Regions from separate parts of the Streptomyces sp. NPDC002324 genome, predicted to be linked through region 3. Evidence: riboswitches for the same ligand, from Rfam matches in the RefSeq annotation. Region 3 holds a riboswitch; each other region holds the start of a gene.
What was found. Region 3 has a riboswitch for cobalamin ahead of ACWCRJ_RS29520 (energy-coupling factor ABC transporter permease). Riboswitches for the same ligand answer to the same signal wherever they lie in the genome.
Positions count from the first base shown of each region.

Region 1 (4,771 bases), on a different contig from region 3:
GTCGAAGGGGCAGCGCCCCTGATGAAGGGACGGGCAGGGGCGGCGGGGGCGCACACCACCCGGCTACGCTGACGACGTGACCGTTCGCGCACCGATCGTCCTGGACAGCGACCCCGGTATCGACGACGCCGTAGCCCTGCAGTACCTCCTCGGCACAGGCCTGTGGGACCTCAAGGCCTACACCTCGGTAGGCGGCAACCTCCCCGCCGAAGCGACCTACGCCAACGCCCGAGCCCTCTCCCGAGCCCTCCGCATCGACGGCGACATCCCCGTGCACCGAGGCACGGGCCGCCCCCTCTCCCCCCTCCCCTACCGAGAGGCATCCGCCTTCCACGGCCCGGCGGGCCTCGGCAACGAGACACTGCCCGACTCCACGGCCCCGCACCCGACGGAGTCGTCCGCACAGGCCCTGCTCCGCCTCTCCCGCCAGTACGAGGGCGAGCTGACGGTGTGCGCCACCGGCCCCCTCACGAACATCGCCGTCGCACTGCTCGAAGACCCTCACTTCGCCCACCGCGTCGCCAGATTCGTGTTCATGGGGGGCGCCGCCCAGGTGCCGGGAAACATCACCCCGGTCGCCGAGTTCAACATCTGGGCCGACCCCGACGCGGCCGAGATCGTGCTCTCCTCCGGCATCCCGTTCACCATGGTCGACCTGGACGCCTCGCACCGCTGGCTGTTCCGCCCCGCCGACCTCGCCGCGCTGGAGGCGGCGGGCCCGGGCACGGCCCTCGCCGCCCGGCTGATGCGCACGTACATGGACGCCTACACCCGCCACGGCGGAGACGGCACCTGTCCGTTGCACGATCCGCTGGCCGTGGGGGTGTGCGGGGACGAGGCGTTCGTGGCGGCCGCCGAGGGCGCCGTCGTCGTCGAATGCGCGAGCGAACTCACCCGGGGCCAGACCGTGTTCGTGCCGGCCACCGCCCGGCGCGTCTACTACTCCGAGTCCCCCGCCCTGACCGCCCGCCTCCGCGCCACCGGCCGCGTGGCCCTGGGGCCGGGCACCCGCGACTTCAGCAGGGACTTCGTGGCGACGCTACCGCGGTGGCCGGCGGTGGCCTGACCGGCCCGATCACCGGTGGACCGGCCGGTTCGGAGCAACCTTCGGCCGACCGGACCGGATCATCCGACTAACGCCTGCTCCTGTGGACAACCGCGGACCCGCTAGGCCGCCCCTCGTGCACACTGCGACGCATGGACATCACGATCAGGGACGCGGCCCCGGATGAGTACGCCGCCCTGGGCGAGGTCACCGCACAGGCCTACCTCGGCGACGGACTGCTGGACTTCGGGGAGAGCGACCAGTACCTCGGTGAGCTGCGGGACGTGGCGAAGCGGGCCGCCGAGGCCGAGGTGCTGATGGCCGTGGCGGACGGCCGGGTGCTCGGCGGTGTGACCTTCGTCCCGGCGGGCGGCCCCATGGCCGACATCGCCGGTGCGGGAGAGGCCGAGATACGCATGCTCGCGGTCTCCCCGGAAGCACGCGGGCGGGGTGTCGGTGAGGCGCTCGTGCGGGCCTGTGTGGAGCGCGCCCGGGCAGTGGAGGGCTGTGTACGCGTCGTGCTGTCGACCCAGAGGAGCATGCACGCGGCCCATCGCATCTACGAACGTCTGGGGTTCGCCCGCACACCGGAGCGCGACTGGAACCCCCTCCCCGACGTCCTGGACATCTCGCTGATCACCTATGAGTTGACGCTCTGACACCCTGCGCAGCCGAATGCGACACAACATGTGGGGGTGACACCGCGCACCGGCACTAGATGTATGCTCATGCTCGCTGTCGCCACAGGGGAATCCGGTGCGAATCCGGAACTGTCCCGCAACGGTGTACTCGCGTGCGTTCACGCTCTTTTGCGCACGCCTGTTCAGTCCGAACACCTGTCGACAGCGCGCCCGGCCGTCCGGTCCGGGTGCCTGACGTCCGGGCCTCGTGGAATGGGCCGGTGGACGCGACGCCCCCGTGCGCTCGTGAGCTGCCGCCTGCCCTCCGCCAGGCCGCTTGCCGAGCGAGGGAGAGCCCCACGTGACCATCGCGCCAGCCGACCCGGTTTCAGCCAACCCGGTTTCAGCCGACCTGGCTTCAGCCGACCCGGCGACGGAGACCGACAGTCCGGGTTCCGCGTTGCTGCGGACCCTGACCGAGCTGACCGTCGACCTCCCCGACGCCGACCCCGGCCGGGTCGCCGCCGCCGCGCTGCGCGGCCGGTCCTCACGCGGCGCCTCCGCCGAGATGGTCGTGGAGCTGCGCGAGCTGGCCACGGAGGCGGCCGCCGGTCTGATCTCCGAGGACCCCGCCTACTCGAAGCTCGCCGCGCGGCTGCTGGCCATCGGCATCCGCGACGAGGCCGCCTCGCAGGGCGTCACCACCTTCGCCGAGTCCATCGCCGTGGGCCACCGGGAGGGCCTCGTCGCCGACCGCACCGCGGAGTTCGCGCGCGTACACGCCGAGCGCCTCGACGCCCTGGTCGACCCGGCCGGCGACGACCGCTTCGGCTACTTCGGCCTGCGCACCCTGCACAGCCGCTATCTGCTCCGGCACCCCCTCACCCGCAAGGTCGTCGAGACGCCCCAGCACTTCATGCTGCGGGTGGCGAGCGGGCTGGCCGAGGACGACACCACGCGGGCCGTGGACGAGGTCGCCGCGCTCTACGGCCTCATGAGCCGCCTCGACTACCTCCCCTCCTCCCCCACACTGTTCAACTCCGGCACCCGCCACCCCCAGATGTCCTCCTGCTATCTCCTCGACTCCCCGCTGGACGAGCTGGACTCCATCTACGACCGCTACCACCAGGTGGCCCGCCTCTCGAAGCACGCCGGCGGCATCGGTCTGTCCTACTCCCGCATCCGCTCGCGCGGTTCGCTGATCCGGGGCACCAACGGGCACTCCAACGGCATCGTGCCGTTCCTGAAGACGCTGGACGCCTCGGTCGCCGCCGTGAACCAGGGCGGCCGGCGCAAGGGCGCGGCCGCGGTCTACCTGGAGACCTGGCACTCCGACATCGAGGAGTTCCTGGAGCTGCGCGACAACACCGGTGAGGACGCCCGCCGTACGCACAACCTGAACCTGGCGCACTGGATCCCGGACGAGTTCATGCGCCGGGTGAACGCCGACGAGCAGTGGTCGCTGTTCTCCCCGGCCGACGTGCCCGAGCTGGTCGACCTGTGGGGCGAGGAGTTCGAGGCGGCCTACCGCAAGGCGGAGGCGAACGGCCTGGCGAGGAAGACGATCGCCGCCCGTGAGCTGTACGGCCGCATGATGCGTACCCTCGCGCAGACCGGCAACGGCTGGATGACCTTCAAGGACGCGGCCAACCGCACGGCCAACCAGACGGCCGAGCCGGGCCACGTCGTCCACTCCTCCAACCTCTGCACGGAGATCCTGGAGGTCACGGACGACGGGGAGACGGCGGTCTGCAACCTGGGCTCGGTGAACCTGGGCGCGTTCGTCGACCGGGCGGCCGGCGACATGGACTGGCAGCGGCTGGACGAGACCGTCCGCACCGCCGTCACCTTCCTCGACCGCGTCGTCGACATCAACTTCTACCCGACCGAGCAGGCGGGCCGCTCCAACGCCCGGTGGCGCCCGGTCGGCCTCGGCGCGATGGGGCTCCAGGACGTCTTCTTCCAGCTGCGCCTGCCCTTCGACTCCCCCGAGGCGAAGGCGCTGTCCACCCGGATCGCCGAACGGATCATGCTCGCCGCGTACGAGGCCTCCGCCGACCTCGCCGAGCGCAACGGCCCGCTGCCGGCCTGGGAGAAGACCCGCACGGCCCGTGGTGTGCTGCACCCCGACCACTACGACGTCGAGCCGGCCTGGCCGGAGCGCTGGGCGGCCCTGCGCGAGCGCGTCGCGACGACGGGCATGCGCAACTCGCTGCTCCTCGCCATCGCGCCGACGGCCACCATCGCCTCGATCGCCGGTGTGTACGAGTGCATCGAGCCGCAGGTGTCCAACCTGTTCAAGCGCGAGACGCTGTCCGGTGAGTTCCTCCAGGTCAACTCGTATCTGGTGAAGGACCTGAAGGAACTGGGCGTCTGGGACGCGCGTACCCGGGAGGCCCTGCGCGAGTCGGGCGGCTCGGTGCAGGACTTCGCCTGGATCCCGGCCGACGTCAGGGCGCTGTACCGCACGGCCTGGGAGATCCCGCAACGCGGCCTGATCGACATGGCCGCCGCCCGCACCCCGTATCTCGACCAGTCGCAGTCGCTGAACCTGTTCCTGGAGACGCCGACCATCGGCAAGCTCTCCTCGATGTACGCGTACGCCTGGAAGTCGGGTCTGAAGACCACGTACTACCTGCGCTCGCGCCCGGCGACCCGGATCGCCCGTGCGGCGCAGGCCCAGGCCCGGCAGCCCGAGACGACCATCCCCCTCCAGCAGGCCACCTCCGAAGAGGCCGTCGCCTGCTCCCTTGAGAACCCCGAGTCCTGCGAGGCCTGCCAGTGATGCCCAGCAACCAGAACCTGCTCGACCCCGGCTTCGAGCTGACTCTCCGCCCCATGCGCTACCCGGACTTCTACGAGCGCTACCGGGACGCGATCAAGAACACGTGGACCGTCGAGGAGGTCGACCTCCACTCGGACGTCGCGGACCTCGCGAAGCTGTCCGAGGGCGAGCAGCACATGATCGGCCGCCTGGTCGCGTTCTTCGCGACGGGCGACTCGATCGTGGCGAACAACCTCGTGCTGACCCTCTACAAGCACATCAACTCCCCCGAGGCGCGGCTCTATCTGAGCCGCCAGCTCTTCGAGGAGGCCGTGCACGTCC
Region 1 is NZ_JBSFCF010000011.1:240,249-245,019, forward strand. It holds gene ACWCRJ_RS17835 (nucleoside hydrolase) at 77-1,066, shown strand; gene ACWCRJ_RS17840 (GNAT family N-acetyltransferase) at 1,198-1,704, shown strand; cobalamin riboswitch at 1,768-1,903, shown strand; gene ACWCRJ_RS17845 (ribonucleoside-diphosphate reductase subunit alpha) at 2,027-4,450, shown strand; gene ACWCRJ_RS17850 (ribonucleotide-diphosphate reductase subunit beta) at 4,450-4,771, shown strand, end outside.
Region 1: it holds a riboswitch for cobalamin, as region 3 does, so the genes downstream of both, ACWCRJ_RS17845 (ribonucleoside-diphosphate reductase subunit alpha) here and ACWCRJ_RS29520 (energy-coupling factor ABC transporter permease) in region 3, are expected to answer to the same signal.

Region 2 (4,771 bases), on a different contig from region 3:
GCCTCCGCGTCGGCCGCCGTGGGCGGTGTCCAGGCGCGACGGTGCGGGATGCGGCCGAGGGCGACGACCTCGCGGACGGTCAGTTCGGTCTGGGTGTGGGCGTGTTGTTCGACGGTGGCGACGCGGCGGGCGATGGCACGGCGGCGGACCTCGGTGAGCGGACGCCCGTCCAGGGTGACGACTCCGCCGGTCGGCGCGAGAACCCCGGCCAGCAGCCTGAGCAGCGTCGACTTTCCCGAACCGTTGGGGCCGAGCAGACCGACGGTCTCACCGGGGCGGAGGGCGAGGGTGACGCCGTCGACGACGACCTTGTCGCCGATGCGCCGCACGACCCGGTTCGCGTGCAGGCTGGTCATGTCCTTCTCCGTCCGCGACAGAGCACGGCCACGAACGCCGGTACCCCGATGAGGGACGTCAGTACGCCCACCGGGACCTCCTGGGGGTCGAGGACGGTGCGGGCGAGGGTGTCCACCCACACCAGGAAGACGGCTCCGGTCAGCGCCGTGACCGGCAGCAGACGGGCATGGCCGGCCCCGGTGAGAGCGCGGGTGGCATGGGGCAGGACCAGGCCGACGAACCCGATCGCTCCGGCGCAGCTGACCAGTGCGGCGGTGAGCAGCGCGGTGGCGCAGAGCAGGATCAGCCGGGTACGGGCCACGTGGACGCCCAGCGATGCCGCGGCCTCCTCACCGAACGCGAACGCGTCCAGGGTGCGGGCGTACGCGAGGCAGACCAGCAGGACCACGGCCAGGACGACCGCGCAGAGCACCACCTGGCCCCAGTCGGCGCCGGTGAGCGAACCGAGCAGCCAGAAGAGCACGCCACGGGTGGTCTCGGCGTCGGCGGAGGTCAGGACGATGAACGAGGTCAGGGCGGAGAAGAGTTGCATGACGGCGACCCCGGACAGGACGACGCGGTCGGTGCTGCCGCCGAGGGTGTGGCTGAGCAGCAACACCAGGGCGAAGGAGAGCAGCGCGCCGAGGAACGCCCCCGCCGACAGGGACACCACTCCCCCGCCCACGCCCAGGACGACGACGGCGACCGCTCCGGTGGAGGAGCCGGAGGAGACGCCGAGGACGAACGGGTCGGCGAGAGGGTTGCGCAGCAGGGACTGCATGACCGCCCCGCAGACCGCGAGTCCGGCCCCGCACACCGCGGCGAGCAGGGTGCGGGGCATGCGCAGGTTCCACACGATGCCGTCCCGCAGCGGCGCCAAGGTGCCTTCGCCGAGGCCGAGATGGGCGGCAACGGAGGCCCAGACGTCACCGGCCGAGATGTCGGCGGGGCCGATCGTCACCGCGACGGCGACCGACGCGAGCAGCGCGGCGCAGCCGCCGCCGGTCAACAGCAGTGCGCGCGGGCTCACTTGACGAGCCCGAAGTCGCGCAGGCCGGCGGCGACCTTCTCGATCCCTTCGACGGTGCGGATGGAGGGGTTCATCGCCTGCCCGCTGAGCAGGACGTACCGCTTCTTCTTGACGGCGGTCAGGTGACGAGTGGCGGGGTTGGTCTCCAGGAAGCGGATCTTGGCCTGGGCGGTCTCGGCGGTCTGCTGCCTGCGGGTGAGGTCGCCGATCACGATGACGTCGGGGTCACGGTCGGCAACGGTCTCCCAGCCGATCTGGGGCCACTCGTCATGGGTGTCGGCGAAGGCGTTCTTCGCGCCGACGGCCCGGGTGATGGCGCCGGGTGCACCGCAGCAGCCGGCGAGGTAGGGCGACTGCGAGTTGGCGAACCAGTACATGAGCGAGACGCCGGAGGCGTCCAGCCCTTCGGTCGCCTTGCGCACCCGCTCCTTCGACTCGGCGACGAGCTTGTCGCCGCGGGCGTCGACGTCGAACGCGTGGGCCAGGTCGTGAATCTCGCCGTAGACGGCGTCCAGGGTGAGGGGCTTGCTGCGCGATCCGTCGCCACCGCTGTCGTTGTCCTTGCCGGCCGAGCAGTCGGAGGGCGAGACGTACGTGGGCACGCCCAGTTTCTCGAACTGATCGCGGGTGGCGACGCCGCCCTTGCCGAGGGTGGAGACGAACGAGGCGGTGACGAAGTCGGGTTCGGCGTCCAGGACCTTCTCGAAGGAGGGCGCGTTGTCGGCGAGCCGGGGCACGGACGCGTTGGCCTTGTCCAGGCCCTTCATGACCGGGTCGGTCCAGGTGGCGGTGCCTGCCACGCGGTCGGCGAGGCCGAGGGAGAGCAGGATCTCCGTGGTGCCCTGATTGAGCGAGACGGCCCTCTGCGGAGCCGACTTCAGGGTGACCTTCCGGCCGCAGTTGTCGATGGTGCGCGGGTAGTCCGCGCCGACGGACGGCTTGGTGTCCTCGGTGCCGCCTGTGGAACCGCCGCAGGCGGTGAGCAGTAGCGCGGGAGCAAGGAGGAAGGCAGCGGGACGGAGGGCGGTGCGGAGCACGGGCGTACCTCGGTGGTCGGGGCTCGTTCGCGGAGCCTGGCCTACGGACGTCCCTCCGCACACGGGTGCGGAGGTGCCAGCAGGTCTTCGGACTCGGGTTCGTCCGGACGGGGCGCCTTCCCGGTCTCCCAGTGGCATGCGTGCCCCACCCGTCCCCCTCACCGCTGCGCGTCAGTTCCGGATTCGCACCGGATTCCCTGGCCTCGGATGTGGCTCGACTGGCTCCCCGAGGCTATCAAGATCGCCGCGTCGTCGGGTCGTGCGATCGGTCACGGGACTTGGGACACGGCACACGGCACACGGCACACGGCACACGGCACACGGCACACGGCACACGGCACACGGCACACGAGACACGGGACGGAGGTGCTCGCGTTCCGGTGCAGCACGCCGTCGTCGGTAAGGCGATCCGCAGCGCACGGCACAGGGTTGCTGTTGCTGCGGCGCGTCGGGGGCCCGCTCGCATCCGCAGGTCGGCCGTGAACTCGCCGCCCACGGATACGTCCGCGAAGCCGGCCCGCCCCGGGGCCTGCAGAGCAGGGCCGGACCCCGGACGGCGCGTTGAGCGGATGGAGAAAGGCCCTCGCAAGTCACGTCCTTGCGAGGGCCCTTCGCCTTGCCGCCTGCCCGGTGAAGGTTGAGAAGACGATCACGAGCAGGACGTCGGTGCGGACGCCGTCACGGTCACGGCGTCAGCGCTCAGGGGGTGAGCAGCAGGCTGTCGCCGCGCTCCTTGGCGGCGGCGTAGCGCCTGGCCACGTCCTGCCAGTTGACGACGGCCCACATGGCGTCGATGAAGTCGACCTTCTGGTTCTTGTACTGCAGGTAGAAGGCGTGCTCCCAGGCGTCGAAGACGAGGATCGGGGTGGAGCCCTGGCCGACGTTGCCCTGGTGGTCGTAGACCTGCTCCACGATCAGGCGACCGCTCAGCGGCTCGTACGCCAGTACGCCCCAGCCGGAGCCCTGGGTGGTCGCGGACGCCTTGGTCAGCTGGGCCTTGAAGCCCGCGAACGAGCCGAAGGACCCGGTGATGGCGTCGGCCAACTCGCCCACGCCGTCCGCGGCCAGGGGCTCGCCACCGCCGTCGCCGGTCATGTTGTGCCAGTAGATGGAGTGCAGGATGTGCCCGGAGAGGTGGAAGGCCAGGTTCTTCTCCAGGCCGTTGATCGAGCCCCACTGCTCCTTGTCCCGCGCCTCCGCCAGCTGCTCCAAGGTGTCGTTCGCGCCCTTGACGTACGCCGCGTGGTGCTTGTCGTGGTGCAGCTCGACGATCTGCGGGTTGATGACCGGTTCGAGTGCCGCGTAGTCGTAGGGAAGCTCCGGGAGCGTGTAAACCGCCATGTCCAACGTCCTCCGACACGTAATTGCCACTTGTGTGCAGGTGCACGCTAACAGCATTTACGACTGATTGCCGATCAGGCATAGGTCCTAGGACCACAGTTGCGTGGCGGACCCGGAGGACGTCTCGCTGTCATGTCGCTTTCACTGCCGACGGGGCATGACACGAGCGGCCAGCGGCCGGAATGCCGGGCTACGGCCGGACTCCACCCGATCGCCGCTGGTGTACGGCCGGTGCGCGGGCTGCGCCGACTGGAGCGGTGGGAAGCCGTCCGCCGCGAGCCCCGAAGGCTCCTACTCCGCGGAGGTGGGTGTGCGACTCAGCCCTGAGGTCCACTTCTCCTCGATCCTGCCGACCTTCCACACCAGCAGGGCGATCACCCAGGTCGCGAAGAACAGCCCGACGACGACATATCCGATGATGTTGAGGTCCAGGCCGGAGACCCGGTCCCAGAACGGGCCGTGCAGCCCCGCCTCCTGCGCGAGCAGGCCCAGCAGTTCGACCGTGCCGATGAGGAGGGCGACGGCGACGGACAGGCCGGTGATGGTGAGGTTGTAGTAGACCTTGCGGACCGGCCTGGAAGAGGCCCAGCCGTAGGCGAAGTTCATGAAGGTGCCGTCGATCGTGTCCAGCAGTGACATGCCGGCCGCGAACAGGATCGGCAGACACAGGATCGCGTACCAGGGCAGGCCGGAAGCAGCCCCCGACCCGGCCAGCACCAGCAGGGCGATCTCCGTGGCCGTGTCGAAGCCGAGGCCGAACAGGGCACCGAGCGGGTACATCTGCCAGGGCCTGGTGATCGACTTCATCACGCGGCCCAGGAGGCGGTTCATGAAGCCCCGGTTGTTCAGCTGCTCCTCCAGCGCGGCCTCGTCGAAGTGGCCGGAGCGCATCTGCCGGAAGACCTTCCAGATCCCGGCCATGATCACCAGGTTGATGACCGCGATGACGTAGAGGAAGGCCCCGGAGACCGTCGTCCCGATCCACCCGGTGACGCCGTGCAGGGTGGAGTCGTCGCTCTCGACCGGT
Region 2 is NZ_JBSFCF010000022.1:149,288-154,058, forward strand. It holds gene ACWCRJ_RS26795 (ABC transporter ATP-binding protein) at 1-356, opposite strand, end outside; gene ACWCRJ_RS26800 (FecCD family ABC transporter permease) at 353-1,366, opposite strand; gene ACWCRJ_RS26805 (ABC transporter substrate-binding protein) at 1,363-2,403, opposite strand; cobalamin riboswitch at 2,465-2,641, opposite strand; gene ACWCRJ_RS26810 (superoxide dismutase) at 3,103-3,744, opposite strand; gene ACWCRJ_RS26815 (HoxN/HupN/NixA family nickel/cobalt transporter) at 4,036-4,771, opposite strand, start outside.
Region 2: it holds a riboswitch for cobalamin, as region 3 does, so the genes downstream of both, ACWCRJ_RS26805 (ABC transporter substrate-binding protein) here and ACWCRJ_RS29520 (energy-coupling factor ABC transporter permease) in region 3, are expected to answer to the same signal.

Region 3 (4,771 bases):
TCCTCGTAGGCGAAGGAGGCGCCCCGCAGGGTGACCAGCACGGGGTCGCTCATGTCAGCGGCCTTTCCAGGACGAAGGTGAGGGCGGTCACGGCGGCGAGGAGTGCGACGCCGGCCCCGACGAAGCGGACGGAGACCCGGGCCTCGGGCACCAGCACGCGCAGGGTGCCGTCGTACCCCCGCCCGGCGAGCCCGGTCTGCAGCCGTGCCGCCCGGTCGAAGGCCCGGACGAACGCGGTGGCGCCGAGACCGGCGAGCGAACGCCAGGTCGCGGCCCGCGTGGTGTGCCCCAGCCGGGCGGCCTGCGCCTCCCGGATCCGACGCACGGAGTCCAGCAGGAGGAAGCTCATGCGGTACGTGACCAGGGCGACGTCCACCACCGGCGCGGGTACCCCGGCCTTCACCAGGCGCGGCAACAGGTCCGACATGGGTGTGGTGAAGGCGAACAGCAGCACACCGAGGGAGGCGGCGGAGGTGCGCAGCAGCAGTTCCCCGGCGCGGACCGGGCCGCCGCCGGCCAGGGCGACGAACCCGCCGGGTCCGCCGACCTGGACGAGCAGCGGCAGGGCGCCGGTCACGCAGAAGCCCAGCGGCACCCGGTAGGCGCGCCACAGCCGGCGGCCGGGCACACCCGCCGGGCCCAGCAGCACGACGAGCGCGGTCAGCAGGACCAGGGCGGCGCCGGGCCAGGGGGGCAGTGAGATCGCGAGCAGGGTGAGGCCTAGCCCGAGCACGGCCTTGTCCACGGGATGGCGGCGGCGCCAGCGACTGCTGTGCGCCGCCGCGTCGATCGGCAGCACGAGGGTCAGACCCGCCCGGCGGGGGAGTCCCCGGCGGGGCCGCCGGACGAGCGTTCCTCGCCGGTCGCGGTCGTCGCGGCCGTGGAAGCCGATGCGGGCGGGGCGGCCGACGTGGCCGTCGAAGCCGATGCGGCTGTGGAGGCCGACGTGCCCGTGGAAGCCGATGCGGGCGGTGACGCCGCTGCACCCGTCGCCGCCGGCGTGCCCGCGGAAGCCGTGGAGGCCGCCGTGGCCGTCGCGCTCACCGGTGTCGTCGGGACCGTGCCGGTGCCTGCGGCCCCGTCCAGCTGCGCCCGGGCCCGCGCCTCGCCCTGGCGCCTGCCCCGGTGGATGCCGAAGTAGTAGGCGAGGACTCCGGCGCCGAGCGCGGCCTGAAGGGCGAAGAGGGCCGACTCGATCTCACCGGACGGCGGTTCGTAGAGAGGGGAGAACCACGGCTCGTAGTCCGGCTCGATCTCCGTGATCGCGGTCTCCGCCTCGGCGTCCGCGCCCGTGAAGGGCTCCTTCTTGTGGTCACCGAGGCCGAGGGCCAGCGGCAGGACGGCGAGCGCGGCCACGAGGAGCAGCAGCATGGTGTTGATCTTTGCGTTGCGGTTCATCGGGCCACCGCCTCCGTCCCGGCCTTGGTGGCGGCGCTGTCGCGCCGGCCGGCCAGAAGCACGCCGAGGCGGGTCAGTTCGCCCTTGCTCGACTGCACCAGCAGCCGCATCACCAGCACGGTGAGGAGGCCCTCGCTGACCGCGAGCGGGATCTGGGTGACGGCGAAGATGGAGCCGAACTTGCCGAGCGCGCCCAGGAAGCCGCTGCTGGTGTCGGGGAACGCGAGCGCCAGCTGCACGCTGGTGACGCAGTAGGTGACCAGGTCGGCGACGAACGCGCCGAAGAACACGGTGACCATCAGCGGCACGTCGAACCGTCGCAGCAGCCGGTAGACGCCGTAGCCCGCCCAGGGGCCGGCGATCGCCATCGAGAAGACGTTGGCGCCGAGCGTGGTCAGGCCGCCGTGCGCGAGCAGCAGCGCCTGGAAGAGCAGGGTGATGGTGCCCAGGACCGCCATGATCGGGGGCCGGAACAGGATGGCGCCCAGGCCGGTGCCGGTGGGGTGGGAGCAACTGCCGGTGACCGACGGCAGCTTCAGCGCCGACAGGACGAAGGTGAAGGCCCCGGAGGCGCCGAGCAGCAGCGTGCTCTCGGGGTGCTCCTTCACCTCACGGGTGAGTGCCCGGACTCCGTGGACGACGAATGGCGCGGACGCGACGCCCCAGGCGATCGCGTGCGCCGGAGGAAGGAAACCCTCGGCTATGTGCATGGCTCAGCAGACCCTCTCCAGCACCTCGTGGATGGTTGACGCGCCTTGGCCGGTCTCCTGGCTCACGGGTCCCACCGCCCGTGCTCCGCCTTCCCGGGTCATATCAACCCAGTGGCTGTCCGTGAGGACTGGAGCCGGACTTCCCGATCACAGTGGCGAGGGCCGCACCGGCATCACACCGGATTTCCCGTTCACCAAGGCGTGGTGACAGTAGTGCCCACATAAGGGCGCTGACAAGCGGCGACGAGGGGCGCGCGGGCGCCGTGGAACAGCTCACACCCCGGCGCGCGCCCCACCCTCCCCATGCCGCACACGAGTGACCTCGCGCCGACCTCGGATGGCGGGAACCGTTCGTACAGGTGACCGCCCTTGGCCACGGGTCCCGGCCTGCGCTTGAATGCGTCCTTCATGCCGTCGGCCCAGGGAGTCCGCAGTGCACCGCCCGTCCTTCGTACGCAGTTCGCGCCGTCTCGGCGTCCTCACCGCGGCCGCGTTCGCGGTCGCCGTCGCCACCGCGGGGCCGGCCGCGGCCCACGCGGAGGTCGAGGCGGAGGGCGCCCGCGCCCTCGACCAGAACGTCGACCTGACCTTCTCCGCGGAGTCGGAGTCCGCCGCCGCCGGCATCACCAAGCTGGAGGTGATCCTCCCGAAGGGCATCGCCCCCGCCGACCTCACCTACAAAAAGGGCCCGGACGGCTGGAAGTTCACCCCGACCGCCCGGGGCTACACCGTCTCCGGCGCCAAGCTCGTCGTGGGGGAGGACGTCGAGTACGTCGTCACCGTACGGCAGTTGCCCGACGCGAAGTCACTGGCCTTCAAGACCCTGCAGTCCTACAGCGACGGCAAGGTCGACCGCTGGATCGAACTGGAGGAGGAGGCCGAAGGAGACGGCCACGGCCACGGTCACCCGGCCCCCCGTCTGGTACTGAAGGCCGCCGCCCCGGGCGCCGAGGCCGTCAGCCCCACCCCGTCCGAGGAGCCCACGACGGCCGCCCCCTCACCCGAACCCAGTGCGAAGACCTCCGCCCCGTCGGCGCAGGCGGCGGACAGCACCGACGACGACGGCGGCTCCCCGGCCGTACCCCTCGCCATCGGCGCGGCCGTCGTCCTCGCCCTCGGCGGCGGCGTGTGGTGGCTCAGGTCCCGCAAGGGCGGCACCGCCTGACGTTCCGGCCCGGGACGGCGGCCGCTGCTGTTCGAGCGAGGGGACGCGACGGCCCGGTGACCCGCCCCCGGCGACCGGCGTCACCGGCCCTCGGCCCGGCCTGCGAATCGGTCTCGATCCGTGGGCACCACCTGGGACGTCGCCGGCGATCACGCCATCATGAGCCCATGAATCGGCGACCGCTGCGCCTCCACACCCCCGGGTGGTACACGGCCGACGACTCGGCCTTCGACGTCGCGCTCGTCTACCCGATGCGCGGCCCCGCCGGGATCTTCGGCCCCACCTGCGGGGCGTGTGCGCGGCTGGCCGCCGAGGAGGTCAACAGGGCCGGGGGAGTGCTGGGCAGGGAGCTGCGGCTGGTCGAGGTCGACGGCGGGGCCGAGCCGCGGCGGGTCGCCGAGGACGTCGAGGCCCTGGTCGCCTCGGGCGCGGTGCAGGGCGTCACCGGCTGGCACATCTCCTCCGTCCGGCAGGCCGTGGCCCCACGGATCGCGCACCGGGTGCCCTACGTCTACACGGCCCTGTACGAGGGCGGGGAGCGCACCGAGGGCGTCTTCATGACGAGCGAGACGCCGTCCTGGCAGCTGCTGCCCGCGATGCGGCTGCTCGCCGAGTCCCGCGGGGTGCGCCGCTGGTTCGTCGTCGGCAACGACTACGTGTGGCCCCGCGGCACCGCGCGGGCGGCCCGGGGGTACGCCCGCGCGTGCCGGGGCCGGGTCGGCGGTGAGGCGTATCTGCCGCTGGGCACCGAGGACTTCGGGCCCGTCCTGCGCCGCATCGAGCGGGCCGACGCCGACGGGGTCCTGATGCTCCTGGTCGGCAGCGACGCGGTCCGTTTCAACCGGGCCTTCGCCGCCGCCGGGCTGGACCGGCGGTGCCTGCGGCTGAGCACGCTGATGGACGAGAACATGCTGCTGGGCAGCGGCCCCGAGGCCACCCTCGACCTGTACAGCGCCGCCGGCTACTTCGCCTCGCTCGCCGATCAGAACACCCTGGACTTCCACGGCCGGTACACCGGCCGCTTCGGTCTGGAGGCGCCGACCCCGGGCAGCCTCGGTGAGTCCTGCTACGAGGGTGTCCTGCTGCTCGCCGCGCTCGTCGAACGGGCGGGCGCGGCGGACGTGTCGGCGATCGGGGCGGTCGCCGACACCGTCTCGTACGAGGGCCCGCGCGGGCTGCTCGGCCTGGACGGGCGGCATGTCCGCCAGCGCATCTACCTCGCGCGGGCGGACGGCTACGACTTCAACGTCCTCGCCCAGCTGCGCGCTCCGCACGACCTGCGCTGACCCGGTCCCGGCCGTCGGCGCTCCCGCCGCCCTCCAGATTCCGGGCCAGCCGGTCCAGCAGGATTTCGAGCCGGTGACCGTCCTCGTCGGTGAGCGGTGGCTCCGACTCGGCCCAGTCGGCGCGCACTTCGCGGGCGAGCAGCTGCCAGCGCTCCCTGCCGCGCGGGGTGAGGTGGGCCAGGACGCGGCGCCGGTCGACGGGGTCGACGCGT
Region 3 is NZ_JBSFCF010000027.1:30,746-35,516, forward strand. It holds gene ACWCRJ_RS29505 (energy-coupling factor ABC transporter ATP-binding protein) at 1-53, opposite strand, end outside; gene cbiQ (cobalt ECF transporter T component CbiQ) at 50-799, opposite strand; gene ACWCRJ_RS29515 (energy-coupling factor ABC transporter substrate-binding protein) at 805-1,398, opposite strand; gene ACWCRJ_RS29520 (energy-coupling factor ABC transporter permease) at 1,395-2,108, opposite strand; cobalamin riboswitch at 2,139-2,322, opposite strand; gene ACWCRJ_RS29525 (DUF1775 domain-containing protein) at 2,542-3,273, shown strand; gene ACWCRJ_RS29530 (substrate-binding domain-containing protein) at 3,441-4,559, shown strand; gene ACWCRJ_RS29535 (MarR family winged helix-turn-helix transcriptional regulator) at 4,516-4,771, opposite strand, start outside.

Region 4 (4,771 bases), on a different contig from region 3:
AGCCCGTGCCCGTCATGCGGACGCTCCCGGCGCTCCGGGAGCCCCCGGCGGCACGAACGGCAGATCCTTCGGCGCGCCCGACTCGATGAGCCGCCACAGCGCGTCCGTGTCCGCGTGTTCCTCGATCAGGTCGCCGAGCCGGTCCAGCTGCTCCTCGCGCAGCGCGGCGAAGGACGTGTCGGCGGCCGGTACGAAACGGCGCCCGGAGGCTGCCGCCACCTCCCGCAGAAAGGCCCGCCGGAACCCGTCCGACTCCAGCGACCCGTGCCAGTGCGTGCCCCAGACCTGTCCGACCCGGCACCCGTCCAGGAAAGGCTCCCCGCCCAGTACCTCGGCGACCCCGTGGTGGATCTCGTACCCCTCGACCCGCTCCCCGAGAGCCTCCCCGACCGGCCGCGTGAGCGTCTTCTCCCGGGCGAACCGTACGCGGACGGGCAGGAGGCCGAGCCCGTCGACGTGCCCCCGCCGGCTCTCGACGTCGTCCTCGATGTGCTCCCCGAGCACCTGGAACCCGCCGCAGACGCCGAGCACCGGCCGCCCCTCGGCGGCCCGCCGCGCGAGGGCGCCGGCGAGGCCCCGCTCCCGCAGCCACTCCAGCGCCCGCACCGTCCCCCGGGTCCCCGGCACGACGACGAGGTCGGCGTCGGCCAGTTCCTCGGCCCGGTCCACGAACCGCACGACGACACCGGGTTCGGCGGCGAGGGCGTCCACGTCGGTGAAGTTGGACATCAGCGGCACCGCGCACACGGCGACCCGCAGGACGTCCTCCCCGACGGGCGGTGCCACGTTCGACTCGCGGACCGTCCCGCGCAGCGAGACGCGCAGCCCGTCCTCCTCGTCGATCCCGAGCCCGTGCCGGAACGGCAGCACTCCGTACGTCCGCCGGCCGGTGAGCCCGTGCAGCATGTCGAGCCCCGGCTCCAGCAGGGAGACGTCGCCCCGGAACTTGTTGACGAGAAACCCGGCGACGAGTGCCTGGTCCTCGGGCGAGAGCAGCGCCACGGTCCCGAAGAAGGACGCGAAGACCCCACCGCGGTCGATGTCGCCGACGACGAGCACGGGGAGCCCGGCGTTCCGGGCGATCCCCATGTTGACGATGTCGGTCCGCCGGAGATTGATCTCGGCGGGGGAACCGGCCCCCTCACAGATCACCGCGTCATACGTGCCCCGCAACTCGGCGAGACAGTCCAGCACGGTCCCGAGCAGCCGCTGTTGCCGCCCGCCGTGGTACCCGCGCGCACTCATCTCCCCCACGGGCTTGCCGAGCAGCACCACCTGACTGCTGCTTTCACCACCGGGCTTCAGCAGGACGGGGTTCATGAGCGCGGTCGGCTCCACCCGGCAGGCCTGGGCCTGCATGGCCTGGGCCCGTCCGATCTCGGCGCCCTCCTTCGTCACGAAGGAGTTGAGCGACATGTTCTGCGCCTTGAAGGGCGCGACCTTCACCCCCTGCCGCACGAGCCACCGGCAGATCCCGGCGGTCACCACGCTCTTCCCGGCATCGGAGGTGGTTCCGGCGACCAGCAACCCGCCACTCATCCCTGACTCCTCGACCGCCGTGCCGGCCGCCCCGCGACCCGCCCCCGCACCATCGCCGCACCCGCGCTGACACCGAGGGCGAGCCAACTCACCCTGCGGGACAGCCGGACGGCCCGTTCGATGTCCCCGACGCCGACGGCCCGTCCCTCCCCATTGAGCACGGGCCGGTGCTCGACCCGCCCCCCGTACGACAACGTGCCCCCCAACCGCACTCCGAGCGCCCCCGCGAACGACGCCTCCACGGGCCCCGCGTTGGGACTCGGATGCCTGCCCGCGTCCGCCCGCCAGGCCCGCACCGCCCCCCGGGGATCCCCGCCGGCGGCGGTGGCCAGCAGGGCGGTCAGCCGGGCCCCCGGCCACCCCGCCACGTCGTCCAGCCGCGCGGAGGCCCACCCGTAGCGCCGGTACCGCCGCGACCGATGCCCGACCATGGCGTCCAAGGTGTTGACGGCCCGGAACCCCACGAGTCCGGGCACTCCGCCGACGGCCCCCCACACGAGCGCCCCCACCACCGCGTCGGACGTGTTCTCGGCGACGGACTCCACGACCGCCCGCGCGATCCCGTCCGGGTCGAGCGCCTGCGGATCCCGTCCGCACAGATGGGGCAACCGGCCCCGCGCGCCCTCGACATCGCCCGCGTCGAGGAACCGCGCGATCGTTCGCGCCTCCCGTCCGAGCGAGGTCCCCCCGACGACGGCCCAGGTGGCGGCGGCGGTCAGTCCGACGGACGCGATCCGTGACGGCCGTACGGCGGCCGAGGCGGCGGCCCCCAGAGCGACGGCGCCGCCGGCGCACACCGCGGTGTGCAGCGCGCCCCATCCCCGGTGGTCCCGCCACAGCACCCGCTCCGCCGCACCGGCGGCCCGCCCGAACGCGGCGACCGGATGCCCCCGGCGCGGATCGCCGAACAGCAGATCGCCGAGGAGCCCGACGGCGGCACCGTACGCGAAGACGCGATCGGCACGCACCGGTTCAGCCGATCACGGGGTCGGGCAGGGTCCGGACGCTGGGCCCCGAAGGGAAGCCGCACAGGGCGCACATGGCGATAGGTCCTCACTCAGGGTGTCCACGCCCTGGTTCGACGAGACCGACGGCGAGAGTTCCTGGCTCCCGGGGAGACGCTTCGAGATGCTTCCCCGGTGACAGTGGCGGGACCGCGCCGGACTCGCACCGGCTTCCTCTTCAACCGTCGTACATGGCCCCGGCAGTCCACCACGCCCCCGGAAGACCCGTCAACTTGCTGTTGACCTGCGGCGCAACGGTGTGCTCAGCCCCACATCGCCGAAATCCCGTCAGACGCCCGAATCGGCTCTTTCCGCGCTCCCGCCGGACGGCCCGGCCGGGCACACCCCGAGGAACGGCGGTACGACGTCCGAGCCGCATCCGGAACTCTGTGTACATCTTCCGCCACACGGCGTGGTGTGCTTTTCTGGCTGGACTTGTTGGACCCGGAACGGGCGCCTCGCGACGGGTCGCCCGGGGGACGGGAGGTGCGCACGTGGAAGATCGGCCGAGCGGGACGGTCTCGTCGGGCACGAGGTACGGGAGCGCGCGCGGAACGTGGGTGGCGGAGGCCGCGCCCTGGGCACTCTTCTGTTCGGTCATGGGGGTGCTGGCCGTCGGCGCGGGCGCGCTGGCGGCGCTCCTCGTCCCGGCGGGTGAGGTGCGCGGTCCGGTCTGGACGCTGGTGACGGTTCTCGTCGCCGCCGGCGCGGGCCTGTGGTCGGGTCTCACCCCGGGCACGGGGCGGCTCCGGGGCCTGAACCGTGCTCCGGTCGTGCCCCCGCCCCGCGGGCCGGAGCGTCGCTGACGCCGGCCCGGGACGCGGGCGACCCCCGAGGGCGCGGTACGCCGTCGGGGGTCGCCGGTCGAGCTGTCGAGAGACCGGGGAGGTCCGGTCTCAGGTCATGATCATGTCCGGTCTCAGGTCATGATCAGGGAGATTCCGTACGCCACTGCCCCCGCGCACAGCGCGAAGCACACGTACGCTCCCGTGGTCGCCGCCGCCACCGAGTCGCCCCGGGTCGACGCCTCCTCCCGCTTGGAGAGGCCGACGATGCCGAGGGTGAACAGGCCGACGAGGGCCACGGTGACCACGAGGCTGACTCCGAAGACGGAGCCGAGAGCTGCCCAGTCGATGTGCATGGTGGTGATCTTCCTCAGGGAGTCGTGGGGCTCAGACGGCGTGCGTCGGCGCGGACGTGCTCGCCGGTGCCGTGGTCTCGGCGGCGGGGGCCGGGATGGTCGCCGTGAGGTCCTCGGCCACGGTGCCGACCGGCGGCGGGGTCACGGCGGCGATCGCCGTCGTCACCACCCCGGGCGGCTCCTCGGTGTCGTTCACGTTGGTGTGGTCGACCACCTCGCGGCGGGAGACCAGCCAGATCGCGGCGCTGGAGGCGACGAGGAAGACCGCGACGACGGCCGTGCCCCAGGTGCCGAAGGACGTCACCCACTCGGCCAGCGCGGCGACCAGCGCGGCGGCCGGCAGGGTCAGGCCCCAGGCGACGAACATCCGGGTCGCGGTGGACCAGCGGACCACCCCGCCCTTGCGGCCGAGGCCCGCGCCCATCACCGCACCGGAGACCGAGTGCGTGGTGGAGAGCGAGAAGCCGAGGTGCGAGGAGGCCAGGATGACCGTGGCCGCGCTGGTCTGGGCGGCGAAGCCCTGCTGCGGCTGGAGGTCGGTCAGGCCCTTGCCCATCGTGCGGATGATGCGCCAGCCGCCCAGGTAGGTGCCGAGCGCGATGGCCGTACCGGCGGAGACGATGACCCACACCGGCGGGTCCGAGTCGGGCGCCAGGGTGCCGCCGGCCACCAGGGCCAGCGTGATGATGCCCATCGTCTTCTGGGCGTCGTTCGTGCCGTGGGCCAGCGAGACCAGGCCGGCGGAGGCGATCTGGCCGGCGCGGTAACCCTTGCCGGAGGCCTTCTCGTTGGTGTGCGCGCCGAGCTTGTACGTCAGCCGGGTGGCGAGCATCGCCGCGAGACCGGCGACCAGCGGGGCGGCGACGGCCGGGATCAGCACCTTGGTGACGAGCACGTCCCCGTGCACCGCGCCCACGCCGACCGAGGCGATGGTGGCGCCGATGAGGCCGCCCATCAGGGCGTGCGAGGAGCTGGAGGGGAGTCCGACCAGCCAGGTCAACAGGTTCCAGAGGATGGCGCCGACGAGCGCCGCGAAGATGACCTCTGGCTGTATGCCGGACTCGTCGACGAGCCCCTTGGAGATGGT
Region 4 is NZ_JBSFCF010000024.1:62,494-67,264, reverse strand. It holds gene ACWCRJ_RS27905 (cobyric acid synthase) at 13-1,539, opposite strand; gene ACWCRJ_RS27900 (cobalamin biosynthesis protein) at 1,536-2,507, opposite strand; cobalamin riboswitch at 2,615-2,768, opposite strand; gene ACWCRJ_RS27895 (hypothetical protein) at 3,104-3,349, shown strand; gene ACWCRJ_RS27890 (hypothetical protein) at 3,463-3,684, opposite strand; gene ACWCRJ_RS27885 (anion permease) at 3,716-4,771, opposite strand, start outside.
Region 4: it holds a riboswitch for cobalamin, as region 3 does, so the genes downstream of both, ACWCRJ_RS27900 (cobalamin biosynthesis protein) here and ACWCRJ_RS29520 (energy-coupling factor ABC transporter permease) in region 3, are expected to answer to the same signal.